Regions from separate parts of the Acidovorax sp. ST3 genome, predicted to be linked through region 1. Evidence: predicted binding sites of a transcription regulator. Region 1 holds the regulator's gene; each other region holds the start of a gene.
What was found. The regulator LexA, encoded in region 1, represses DNA repair genes until DNA is damaged. The targets are predictions, from matches to a motif close to ACTGTATNNNNATACAGT.
Positions count from the first base shown of each region.

Region 2: the regulator LexA is predicted to act here: its motif matches at 2,244-2,261, upstream of DNK89_RS05450 (DNA topoisomerase IV subunit B).
Region 3: the regulator LexA is predicted to act here: its motif matches at 1,161-1,178, upstream of DNK89_RS16250 (PA0069 family radical SAM protein).

Region 1 covers NZ_QKVP01000001.1:589,804-593,888, reverse strand. The annotation lists gene DNK89_RS24490 (hypothetical protein) at 308-607, opposite strand; gene lexA (transcriptional repressor LexA) at 991-1,665, opposite strand; gene DNK89_RS02650 (asparaginase) at 1,749-2,708, shown strand; gene DNK89_RS02645 (hypothetical protein) at 2,729-3,148, shown strand; gene DNK89_RS02640 (DUF6152 family protein) at 3,190-3,660, shown strand; gene adk (adenylate kinase) at 3,813-4,085, opposite strand, start outside.
Region 2 covers NZ_QKVP01000002.1:118,191-122,275, reverse strand. The annotation lists gene dapA (4-hydroxy-tetrahydrodipicolinate synthase) at 1-95, opposite strand, end outside; gene DNK89_RS05460 (bifunctional 2-polyprenyl-6-hydroxyphenol methylase/3-demethylubiquinol 3-O-methyltransferase UbiG) at 126-680, opposite strand; gene DNK89_RS24545 (hypothetical protein) at 771-926, opposite strand; gene DNK89_RS05455 (MFS transporter) at 947-2,164, opposite strand; gene DNK89_RS05450 (DNA topoisomerase IV subunit B) at 2,295-4,085, shown strand, end outside.
Region 3 covers NZ_QKVP01000005.1:27,255-31,339, reverse strand. The annotation lists gene DNK89_RS16250 (PA0069 family radical SAM protein) at 1-1,128, opposite strand, end outside; gene DNK89_RS16245 (ammonium transporter) at 1,335-2,537, shown strand; gene DNK89_RS16240 (phospholipase D family protein) at 2,698-4,085, shown strand, end outside.

The sequences.
Region 1 (4,085 bases):
ATTACTCCGCACGACCGCACGACCGCACGACCGCACGACCGCACGATTGGCGCAGGCTGGCGTCAGTGTTTTGTGTCGATCAAGATCGGGTAAGGCTCAGCACCAGCCTTGAAGCTTTGGGTGCAATCCTCACACCACCTCATCGGAGTTAGCTCCTTAACGTGAAGGGGAGGCCGTCATCGTGGGCGGTATTAGGTAGCGTTTTCCACCTTAGGCCGCTCGCAATGTCCAGTAAATCAGGCCCTGACAGCCTCGGATGCCGCCAAACGGTCCAGCTCTGCGCAGACATCTGCCATGCGGCCTGCAATCACCAGGCGTCCGGTACCTGCGGCGTCAGAAGCCCGGCGCAGCACTTTGGTTGTTCGTGGGCCGCAGGAAGCCGTACCCACCGCTGATAGGAAAGCTTGCCGTTTGCTGCCGCCCATGTGTGTTGGCAGAAAAGAGCGCTGCGTGTCGGGCAAACGGGCAGGGCTTTCTGGCGCTCGTGCAGGTGGTTTGGCCGTAAAAGGCCAGTTCCCGCGAGGAGCACGTTGTCCTTGGTGCTGTTCAGCACGATGAAGTGTTGCAACGTCTGCAGCCCGTCTTTGGGAAATAAAGGGCGATGCATTCCCAAATTCAGTGGACTCTCTTGTCTCTGCTTGCTCCGGTAGGGTCGTCTTGTCTGCAGACGCTAGCTCCGCACTGGCAAACAGCTTTTTGAGGCTGCGAACAGGGCTCTGCAGGGCAGAAAGGGTGAACAAAGCAATTCCCATGTGAAAACTCCGAAAGTCGGGGGTTGAACATAGGCAGGATTGCAAAGTGGCTGAGTACCGGATCTCTCAAAAGCAGCGTGAGACTGTCCCCTGCGGTGCAGGCAACTGCTCCGCCGATTCATCACACATAGCTTGGAAGTTGTTGGCACTCAACGGGACCCGCATCGCAGGGCTGGTGTACTGACCAGAATCTGTCCACCAAACGCCCGCCACCCACGGTGCGGCCCCTGAGCGCGTGCTACATCAGCATGGTGTTGCGGATAAGGCCCACTGCCAGGCCTTCGATCTCAAAGGGCTCACCCGGCTGCACCACGATCACGGGATAGTCGGGGTTCTCGGGCAACAACTCAATGGCGTTGGCGGTACGGCGAAGGCGCTTGACAGTGACGTCGTCACCCAGGCGGGCGACGATGATCTGGCCGTTGCGGGCTTCGCGGGTGGATTGAACGGCCAGCAAATCGCCATCCATGATGCCCGCGTCACGCATCGACATGCCCCGCACCTTGAGCAGGTAATCGGGCTTGTGCTGGAAGAGGCTGTTTTCTACGCTGTAGGTCTGGTCTACATGTTCCTGCGCGAGAATGGGCGACCCCGCAGCCACCCGGCCTACCAAAGGCAAGACCAGTTGCGACAGGCCCGGGATGGGCAGGCTGAACTGGCTGCCGCGCGCGGCGTTGATGGAGCGCACCGTGTCGCCGCGCAGGCGGATGCCCCGTGAGGTGCCGCTGACCAGCTCAATCACCCCTTTACGGGCAAGAGCCTGAAGGTGTTCTTCTGCCGCGTTGGCTGACTTGAAACCCAGCTCGGCCGCGATTTCTGCGCGGGTGGGAGGCGCGCCGGTGCGTGCGATAGCGGTCTGGATGAGATCCAGAATCTGCTGCTGGCGGGCGGTGAGTTTGGGGTTGTCGAGCATGGTGGTTTCCGGTGCAGGCGGTTACAGTGATGAACAACTGTTTTTTAATCCAGTAACTGTATTTTTCACCAGTTTTTCGGAGTATGCAAGTGAGTGGGCAAAAAATTGTGGTTTTGGGCACCGGTGGCACGATTGCGGGCACCTCGGCCCAAGCGGGGGACAACATTGGCTACACCGCCGCGCAGGTGGGCGTGGAACAACTGCTGACGGCCGTGCCCGGTCTGCAGGCTCTGGCAGGCGGCGCCTTGGTTGCAGAGCAAGTTGCGCAGATCGACAGCAAGGACATGGATAGTGAGGTGTGGCGCACGCTGGCATTGCGTTGCGCCCACCATCTGAATGACTCGGAGGTGAGGGGGGTGGTCATCACCCACGGCACGGACACCCTGGAAGAAACAGCGTGGTTCTTGCACGAAGTGCTGGACGCCGCCAAACCCGTGGTGCTGACCTGCGCGATGCGGCCTGCCACAGCCTTGACCCCCGATGGCCCCCAGAACCTGCTGGACGCGGTGGCAACTGTATTGGTGCCAGGTGCCACCGGTGTGCTGGCTGTTGCGGCGGGTGAAGTGCATGGCGCACGGTATGTGCAAAAGGTGCATCCTTACCGCGTCAATGCCTTCAGCTCGGGGGATGCTGGACCTTTGGGTTGGGTGGAAGAGGGGGTAGTCCGTTGGGCATGCAATAGCCCGGCGGTGCAGGTAGAAAATGCCGATGGTGCTATCAATAATATAGTTAATGCTGCTGCCTGGCCGTGGGTGGAAATCGTCATGAATCATGCCGGGGCATCGGGCAGGGCGGTGGATGCGCTGGTGCGAGAGGGCGTGCAGGGCCTGGTGGTGGCCTGCACCGGCAATGGCACGATTCACCACGATCTGGAGGCCGCTTTGGTGCGCGCGCAGAACGCCGGGGTGCGGGTGGTGCGCTCCACCCGCTGCGCGGAGGGGCAGGTGCTGCCCAAGCCGGGGGACGCGCTGCCCGCCTCGCAGGGCCTGTCGCCGGTCAAGGCGCGGGTTGCCCTGATGCTGGATTTGCTGCGGATGCATTGATCTAAAAAGGGCCGGCAGCCGTGTTCACCGCACTCAAGACACACGCCTGGGCTTACCCCGCGCTGGAGGTCGTCCATATCATCGGTATTGCGTTGCTGCTGGGCAATCTGGTGCTGCTGGAGTTGCGGGTCTTCGGACGTGGTGTGGCACTGCCGGTGAAAGACCTCGCGCGGCTGAGTCTCACTGTGGCGCTGTGCGGCTTCGGATTGGCCGCAGCGTCGGGGCTGCTGATGTTTGCCACCCAGCCTGCAGAGCTGCTCAGCAACCGCGCCTTCACCTTGAAGATGCTGTTGTTAATGCTTGCGGGCTGCAACGCGGCGTGGTTTCATGCACGCGGTTCGCTTGCATGCCTGGACGGGTTGGCGCGCGTGCAGATGCTGGTGTCCACCGTGATCTGGCTGTCGGTGGTGGCCTGTGGCCGCTGGATTGCGTACCTTTGATATGACCCCTTGAAGCGGGTTTTATTCCTACGGGAGTCTTTATGGGCTTGCAACGTCGTCATGTGCTGATCGCCGCGAGTGCCTTGCCTTTGGGGGCACACGCGCATCACGGCTGGAGCAGTTTTGATGCGGACCGACCGCTGTATCTGGAGGGCACGGCGCGCAAAGTACGGTGGCAAAACCCGCATGCGGAGCTGGAGCTGGAATTGCCCGCTGCGCTCCGTTTGCCTCCAGATCTTTCCCAGCGGCCTGTGCCTGCACAGACCGCGCCGGTGGACGGGCGCGCACTGCTGGCCAAAACCGTGCTGCCCACCCGCAAGGACCGCGTCTGGGAGGTTGAGCTGGCTCCGTTGACCCGTATGCAGGCCTGGCAGGTGCCAGAGATCAAGCCGGGTACGGCCGTGTCTGTGGTGGGCTTTGGCCTGCGGGACGAAAAGGGCGAGGCAGTGCTGCGCGCCGAATACCTGTTTGTGGACGGCAAGGCCTACGGCCTGCGATCCAGCCCCGCCTGAGCCCAGGCATGTGCCCGCAGCGGGCGGCTGTCGCGGCCACCGTGCGGCAGGGTGGCCCATGAAAAAAGCGACGCCCTGGTGCAGTGCGTCGCTTTCAGGAGCCTTGAGCGCCCAACGTGCGTCAGGCGGATCTTGGCCCTTGGTTCATTGCATCAGCTGGCCAGCGCCTGCAGCGCGCGTGCGGTGATCTCGTCCACGCTGCCCGTACCACTGATGGCGCGGTACTTGGGCGCTGCGGCGGGTTCAGCCTTGGCCCAGTTGCTGTAGTAATCCACCAGGGGGCGCGTCTGGTCGCTGTAGACCTGCAGGCGCTTCTTGACGGTTTCTTCCTTGTCGTCTTCGCGCTGGATCAGTTCTTCACCGGTCACGTCATCCTTGCCTTCGACCTTGGGTGGGTTGAACTTGACGTGGTAGGTCCGGCCGCT
Region 2 (4,085 bases), on a different contig from region 1:
TTGCGCAAGGTGGGGTAGTCCACGCTACCGTCCTCATGCATGGGGGTGACGAGGGCGACGATGCTGCCGGTGAGTGGCACGGAAGAAGAAGTCATGTCCGCAGTGGTAAACGGTAAAAGGGCATTCTAACTAGCCCCGATGGGCAAAAGATGTCGTGAGGGTCCGCCCGCCTGCGGGAGTTCCCGTACGGCCGTGATGCGTTGCACGAAACGCGCAGGTTCGTCGATGAAGCCGTCTTCATAACCTACCACGCGCAATTCCTTGCACACGTGCAGCAGCTCGCCGGGCGTCAGCAGAAACTCAGGCCGGGCGGGGCGCCCCACGGTTTCGTTGCCCTGGGCAAAGGTTTCATAGATCAGCACCCCGCCCGGCGCCACGCTGGCCACGATGGTGGGCAGCAAGGGGCGCCACAGGTAGTTGGTGACGACCACGCCACCAAACTGGCGGCCTGCAAAAGGCCAGGGGCCGTTTTCGATGTCGGCTTGCACCAGCTCGCCCAGCCCTTCGCAGGCGGCCAGCGCCTCGGCCGACCTGTCCACGCCGACCACCGTGTGCCCCTGTCCACGCAGATAGCGCAGGTGGCGCCCTGCGCCGCAGGCAACGTCCAGCACGGTGCTTTTGGGGGCGATCAGGTGGCTCCAGCGCCGCACCCATTCCGAAGGGGCCTCTGTACCGTGCATACCGTGCATGAGACTATAAAAATAATAGCTGCCTGCGCATGATCCACTAGCGCTTGCGGCCAAAAACGCTTGAAAATGTTGCGGAGCAGGTCAAAAACACGCCCACATCTGGTCGGCCAGCATCACCATGAATTCGGGCACGGTGTAAAAGCCAAACACCACCAGGCACAGCAACACGGCCACGGCGCCGCCCAGCCAGCGCAGGGCGCGCGGCGTGGTTTTGCGGGGCGGGGTGGTGTGGCTCATGCAGGGAGAAGGCCAAAAGGTCAGGCGGGTTGTGGGCTGCTGCGCGAGATCGGGCTTTCCTTGACCGGCAAGTTCACCAGCCCGGCAAAAATACCCAGGCCAATCGCGATGTACCAGACGATATCGTAGCTGCCGGTGGCGTCATACAGATAGCCGCCCAGCCAGACGCCCAGGAAGCTGCCGATCTGGTGGCTGAAGAACACAAAGCCGCCCAGCATCGACAAATGCTGCACGCCAAAGATCTGCGCGATGGTGGCATTGGTGGGGGGCACGGTGGACAGCCACAGCGCGCCCATCACCGCCGAGAACACGTACACCGACAGCGGCGACAGCGGCACCAGCAGGAAGATGCTGATTGCCACCGCGCGGGCAAAGTAGATGAAGGCAAGGATGTGGCGCTTGGGCATGCGCTGGCCCAGCGTGCCCGCGATGTAAGTGCCGAACACGTTGAACAGCCCGATCAGCGCCAGCGCATAGCTGGCCACCTGGGGCGACAGGCCGTGGTCCTTGAGGTAGCTGGGCATGTGCACACCAATGAACACCACCTGAAAGCCGCACACAAAGTAGCCCGCCATCAGCAGGTTGAAGCTGGGGTAGCTGAAGGCCTCCCCCAGCGCCTGCGCAATGGTCTGGTCGCGCTTGACCGGGGCCGTGCCCTTGAAGCCCGGCTCTCGCAGGCCAAAGGCCAGCGGCACGATCAGCAGCACCGCCATCGACAACGCCAGCAGCGCCTGCTGCCAGCCCAGGCCCGCGATGAGCCAGCCTTCCACCGGCACCATCAGAAACTGCCCGAACGAGCCCGCTGCCGCCGCCACGCCCATGGCCCACGAGCGCTTTTCGGGCGCAATCTGCCGCCCCAGCACGCCGTAAATCACTGCATAGGTGGTGCCCGCCTGGGCCGCGCCAATCAGCACGCCCGCCGTCAGTGCAAATACCGTGGGCGTGGGCGACAGGGCCATGCCTGCCAGGCCCAAGGCATACAACACCGCACCACCCAGCAGGACGCGGAAGGCCCCAAACCGGTCGGCCGCCATGCCCGCAAATATCCCGATCAGGCCCCAGGACAGGTTCTGGATGGCGATGGCCAGGGCGAACGACTGGCGCGTCCAGCCCATCTCCTGGGTGATGGGAAGCAGCCACAGCCCGAACCCGTGGCGGGTGCCCATGGACAGGGTCACGATGGCCGCGCCGCAGGCCAGCACCTGGAACATGGATAGTTTGGGAGGATTCATGTGCATGCGCAGGAATGTAGCCAGATTGTGTGAAACGCGCTGATACACCCGCGACCAATACAGTTGCCGTCAGGGTCGCGGGAAGACTGTCTTTTTATCCAGCCCCAGGGCGGTGGCCGCACTACAATCCGCCGCTATGTCTGCCAAACCGTCTTCTGCTTCCGCCAGCGAATATTCCGAAGGTTCGATCCGCGTGCTCAAGGGCCTGGAGCCCGTCAAGCAGCGCCCGGGCATGTACACCCGCACCGACAACCCCTTGCACATCATCCAGGAGGTGCTGGACAACGCCGCCGACGAGGCCCTGGCCGGCCACGGCAAGAAGATCCGCGTCACCCTGCACGCCGACGGCTCGGTCAGTGTGGAAGACGACGGCCGGGGCATCCCCTTCGGCATGCACCCGGAAGAAAACGCGCCGGTGATCGAGCTGGTCTTCACCCGCCTGCACGCGGGCGGCAAGTTCGACAAGGGCAAAGGCGGGGCTTACAGCTTCTCGGGCGGCCTGCATGGCGTGGGCGTGTCGGTCACCAACGCCCTGGCTACCCGGCTGGAGGCCACCAGCTATCGCGAGGGCAAGGTGGCGCGGCTGGTGTTTGCGGCTGGTGATGTGATCGAGCCCCTGGTGGCCCGGCCGCTGGAGGCGGGCGAGCGCAAGCAGGGCACCTCGGTGCGCGTGTGGCCCGACGCCAAGTATTTCGAATCCAGCGCCCTGCCCATGGGCGAGCTGACCCACCTGCTGCGCAGCAAGGCCGTGCTCATGCCCGGCGTAACGGTGCAGCTGGTCAACGAGAAAACCCGCGACACGCAAACGTGGCAGTACAAAGGCGGCCTGCGCGACTACCTGATGCAGACGCTGAACGGCGATCCGGTGATCCCGCTGTTCGAGGGCGAGGGTTTTGCCGACCGCAACAACGAAAGTTTTGCCGAAGGCGAGGGCGCCGCCTGGGCCGTGGCCTTCACCGAAGACGGTCAGCCCATGCGCGAGAGCTACGTCAACCTGATTCCCACCAGCGCGGGCGGCACGCACGAAAGCGGCCTGCGCGACGGCCTGTTCAACGCCGTCAAGAGCTTCATCGAACTGCACAGTCTGTTGCCCAAGGGCGTGAAGCTGCTGCCCGAGGACGTGTTTGCGCGCGCCAGCTACGTGCTGTCGGCCAAGGTGCTGGACCCGCAGTTCCAGGGCCAGATCAAGGAGCGCCTGAATTCGCGCGACGCGGTGCGCCTGGTCAGCGGTTTTGTGCGTCCGGCGCTGGAGCTGTGGCTCAACCAGCACGTCGAATACGGCAAGAAGCTCGCTGAGCTGGCCATCAAGGCCGCGCAGACGCGCCAGAAGGCGGGCCAGAAGGTTGAAAAGCGCAAGGGCTCGGGCGTGGCCGTGCTGCCCGGCAAGCTCACCGACTGCGAAAGCCGTGACACCGCGCACAACGAAGTGTTCCTGGTCGAGGGCGATTCGGCCGGCGGCAGTGCCAAGATGGGCCGCGACAAGGAAAGCCAGGCCATCTTGCCGCTGCGCGGCAAGGTGCTCAACACCTGGGAGGTGGAGCGCGACCGCCTGTTTGCCAACAACGAAATCCACGACATCTCGGTAGCCATTGGCGTGGACCCGCACGGCCCCAACGACACCCCCGACCTGAGCGGCCTGCGCTATGGCAAGGTCTGCATCCTGTCCGACGCGGACGTGGACGGCTCGCACATCCAGGTGCTGCTGCTCACGCTGTTCTTCCGCCACTTTCCCAAGCTCATCGAGGCGGGCCACATCTATGTGGCGCGCCCGCCGCTGTTCCGTGTGGACGTGCCCGCGCGTGGCAAGAAGCCTGCGGCCAAGATGTACGCGCTGGACGATGGCGAGTTGGCCGCCATCCTGGAAAAGGCCGAAAAGGACGGCGTGCCGCGCGAGAAGTGCCAGATCAGCCGCTTCAAGGGCCTGGGC
Region 3 (4,085 bases), on a different contig from region 1:
CCACAGCCCACAGCCCTTCATGCGGGTGGCGAAGTCGCTGTCATATGTCTTGCCGGCAGCGCGCTGCGCATCGGTGAGGTGGTGCAGGTCTTGCACCCGCGCCATGACGCGCGCCGCGCGCTGCGGGTAGTGCACCGTGAGCCATTCGCGAAACAACGCATCCAGCTCCCACGGCAGGCGCAGCACGGTGTAGAACGCGGTGCGCGCACCGGCGTCCCGCGCGGCCTCCAGTACCTGCTCCATGTCTTCAGTGATGAAGGGAATCTGCGGCGCCACACTCACGCCCACCGGCACACCGGCGTCGGCCAAGGCACGTATGGTGCGCAGCCGCCTGTGGGGCGCGGCAGCACGGGGCTCCATGCGGCGGGCCAGTGTGGCGTCTAGCGTGGTGATGGTGACGTACACCGCCGCCAGTCGCTGCGCGGCCAGCGGGGCGAGCAGGTCCAAGTCGCGCTCCACTCCGCTGGATTTGGTGATCAGCGAAAACGGGTGGCGCGCCTCGCGCATCACTTCGATCACGCTGCGCGTGAGCTTCAGGTCGCGCTCCACAGGCTGGTAGCAGTCGGTGGCCGAGCCGATATTGAGCAGGCGCGGCACATAGCGCGGCTGTGCAAGCTCCTGGCGCAGCACCTGCGCAATGTTGTGCTTGGCCACGATCTGCGTCTCAAAGTCGAGCCCGGGGGAAAAATTGAGGTAACTGTGCGTGGGCCGCGCGTAGCAGTAGATGCAGCCGTGCTCACAGCCCCGGTAGGGATTGACCGATAGCTCAAAGAAGATATCGGGCGAGTCGTTGGCGCACAGGGCACTGCGCGCGGTCTCGAAGTGCACGCGGGTGGCGGGGGACGGACGGATCTCGCCATCGCTCTCGTCGCACGCAGCAGGCCCGCCCGGCGCCCCTGTGTCCCATTCATCTTCGCCCTCCTGGCATCCATGGCCCGGGGCCAAGCCGTCCGCATTGCCAGTTGCCCTGACAGGGCTCCACCCGTCATATGCGGGCTCGCGCTGGTCTTTGGCAAACCGGTGCGCCATGGCCGTCGCCGCCCCTCGACCGTGAATGGCTTGCAGCGGGACGCGGATTTCCTGCGGCTCTTCGGGAAGGTCGTCTTCGGGAGTGGGTAGGAGGCCCATAGCGAGCAGGGGGTGGATTTGGCGCCAAAAAAGCTGTTCATTTATACAGTATTTTGAACACCCATTTTTTCCTCACGCCATCAAGCCCCAAATCAGTGCAAAACCTTGCACCAACTCTTGGCGCGCTTCTTGCTTCAACTTGGTGCAAATCTGTGGCGTATCCCGAAAACGCACCAGAGTCGATCAATCACTATCGCGAGGACGTTATGGAAGCACTCAAACAGGGCACAGATGCCTTGTTCATCTTGCTCGGGGCGATCATGGTGTTGGCCATGCACGCCGGGTTTGCGTTTCTGGAGTTGGGCACGGTCCGCAAAAAGAACCAGGTGAATGCGCTGGTCAAGATCCTGGTGGACTTTTCGGTGTCCACGGTCGTCTATTTCGTCGTCGGTTACACCGTGGCCTACGGCACGCATTTTTTCGTCGGCGCAGAGTCGCTGGTACAGCTCAGCGGGTATGCGCTGGTCAAGTTCTTCTTCCTGCTCACGTTCGCAGCCGCCATTCCGGCCATCGTGTCGGGCGGCATCGCAGAGCGCGCCAAGTTCTGGCCGCAACTGATGGCAACGGCGGTCATCGTGGGCTTTTTCTATCCGTTTTTTGAGGGCATCGCCTGGAACCAGCATTTTGGTGTGCAGGGCTGGATCAAGGCCGTGACGGGGGAGGAGTTTCACGACTTTGCGGGCTCGGTGGTGGTGCACGCCATGGGCGGCTGGATTGCCCTGCCAGCGGTGATCCTGCTAGGCTCCCGCGCCAACCGCTACCGCAAGGATGGCGCGATCTCGGCCCACCCGCCATCGAACATTCCCTTCCTGGCGCTGGGCGCCTGGATCTTGGTGGTGGGCTGGTTCGGCTTCAATGTAATGAGCGCGCAGTCCGTGGACAAGCTCTCGGGCCTGGTCGCCGTGAACTCGCTGATGGCCATGGTGGGCGGCACGCTCGCCGCCCTGGTGCTGGGCAAGAACGACCCCGGCTTTGTGCACAACGGCCCCCTGGCCGGTCTGGTGGCCGTGTGTGCGGGCTCGGACCTCATGCACCCGCTGGGTGCGCTGGTGGTGGGCGCAGTGGCCGGGGCCATCTTTGTGCTGATGTTCACCCTGACCCAGAACAAATGGAAGATCGACGACGTGCTCGGCGTATGGCCGCTGCACGGGCTGTGTGGCACCTGGGGCGGGCTGGCTGCGGGCCTCTTTGGCAGCAAGACATTGGGCGGTCTGGGCGGGGTGAGCCTGTCGGCCCAGCTCATCGGCACGGGCCTGGGCGTGGTGTGGGCCCTGATCGGCGGCGTGGTGGTATACGGCATCCTCAAGCAGACGGTGGGCATCCGGCTGACGCAGGAAGAAGAGTTCGACGGCGCCGACCTGAGCATCCACAAGATCAGCGCCACACCCGACCGCGAAGTGAGCTGGTAGTCCAGCCCACTGGCGACGGCCTGAGACCGGCGCGGGACCCGGCGTGGGGCCAGATGCGGGCCCAAGCCTTCGCCTTGGCGCGCTGTCTGACAGCGGATGGACCGGCGCGCAGCTATACCTGAGCCCTGCGCCCCAGCGGCTCCACGGTCACAATCGCGCCATGCTGTCTTCGCCCCCCTTGTCCCTCACCCCGCCCCAGTCAACCCGCCCCGGCTGGCCGCGCTGGGTCGTGCTGCTGGTCGCCATGGCCCTCGCGGGCTGCGCGGGCTTGCCCAAGGAGGTGGACCGCCCGGTGTCGGTTGCTCTGGCTGCCCCCGGCGATACCCCGCTGGGGCAGCTCGTCGCAGCACGCAGGGCCGCCGAGGGGGCACGGCATGCCTCAGGGTTTGCACTGCTCAGCGGCCCACAGGCTGCCTACAGCAGCCGCCTGGCCCTGGTCGACTCCGCCCAGAAAACCCTGGACCTGCAGTACTACACCATCCACGCAGACGCGAGCAGCGAGCGCCTGCTGCTCAGCGTGATGGCCGCAGCCCAGCGTGGTGTGCGGGTGCGCGTGTTGCTGGACGACTTTCACAGCACCGGGCGCGACGCGCAGGTGATGCGGCTGGCGTTCGTGCCCAACATCGAGATGCGCATGTTCAACCCCGTGACGGGTGCCCGGGGGTCGCCCATCGGCCGCATGCTGAGCCTGCTGGGCGACTTCTCGCGCGTGCAGCAGCGCATGCACAACAAGCTGTTCATTGCCGACAACGCCATGGCCGTCACCGGGGGACGCAACCTGGGCGATGCCTACTTCGGCAACGCCGATTCGGGCAACTTTGTGGACCTGGACGTGCTGGCCGCAGGCCCCATCGTGCAGGACCTCTCGCGCAGCTTTGACAGCTACTGGAACAACGAACGCGCCTACCCCGTGCAGTCGCTTATCACCCAGAGCGAACTCGACCACTTGCGCGACAGCATCCGAGTGGCCGACGAAGGGCGGAGGCGCCGTGTCGCAGGCCAGGGTGGCACCACGGCGCCCGACCGCTCACCGCCCGACATGGGGCCCGGCACCACCGCTGCGCAGCGGGCGCGCATCTGGAACTACGAGCCCATGGACCTGGAGCGCACGCCCTTTGTCTGGGCAGCAGCAGCGGTCCTGGTAGACCAGCCCGCCAAGATTCCGGCCGACAGCGCAGCGGCGGGCAGCGTGCCCAATGGGGCCGCCCCTGCAGTGTCCCCAGCGCCACCCAGTCCTGCCGCGAGCACCCCGGCAGGGGTACCCGGCAACCTGAGCAGCCCCAGCAGTCCTAAGGCCGCTGCCGCCGCGCTGGTGTCGGGCTCCCGCAAAGTAGCGGCGGCAGACAGTCCACCGAGCCCCCTGCCCCGCGCCGGCACGGAGACCAACGAGGCGCAGACCGATACGGTGGTGGATGGCCTTCTGCAGCTCATGGCCCAGGCGCGGCGCGACCTGCTCATCATCTCGCCCTACTTCGTGCCCGGGCCGGACATGGAGGCCGCCTTCGCCGCTGCGCGCGCACGCGGCGTGCGGGTGCGGGTGCTGACCAA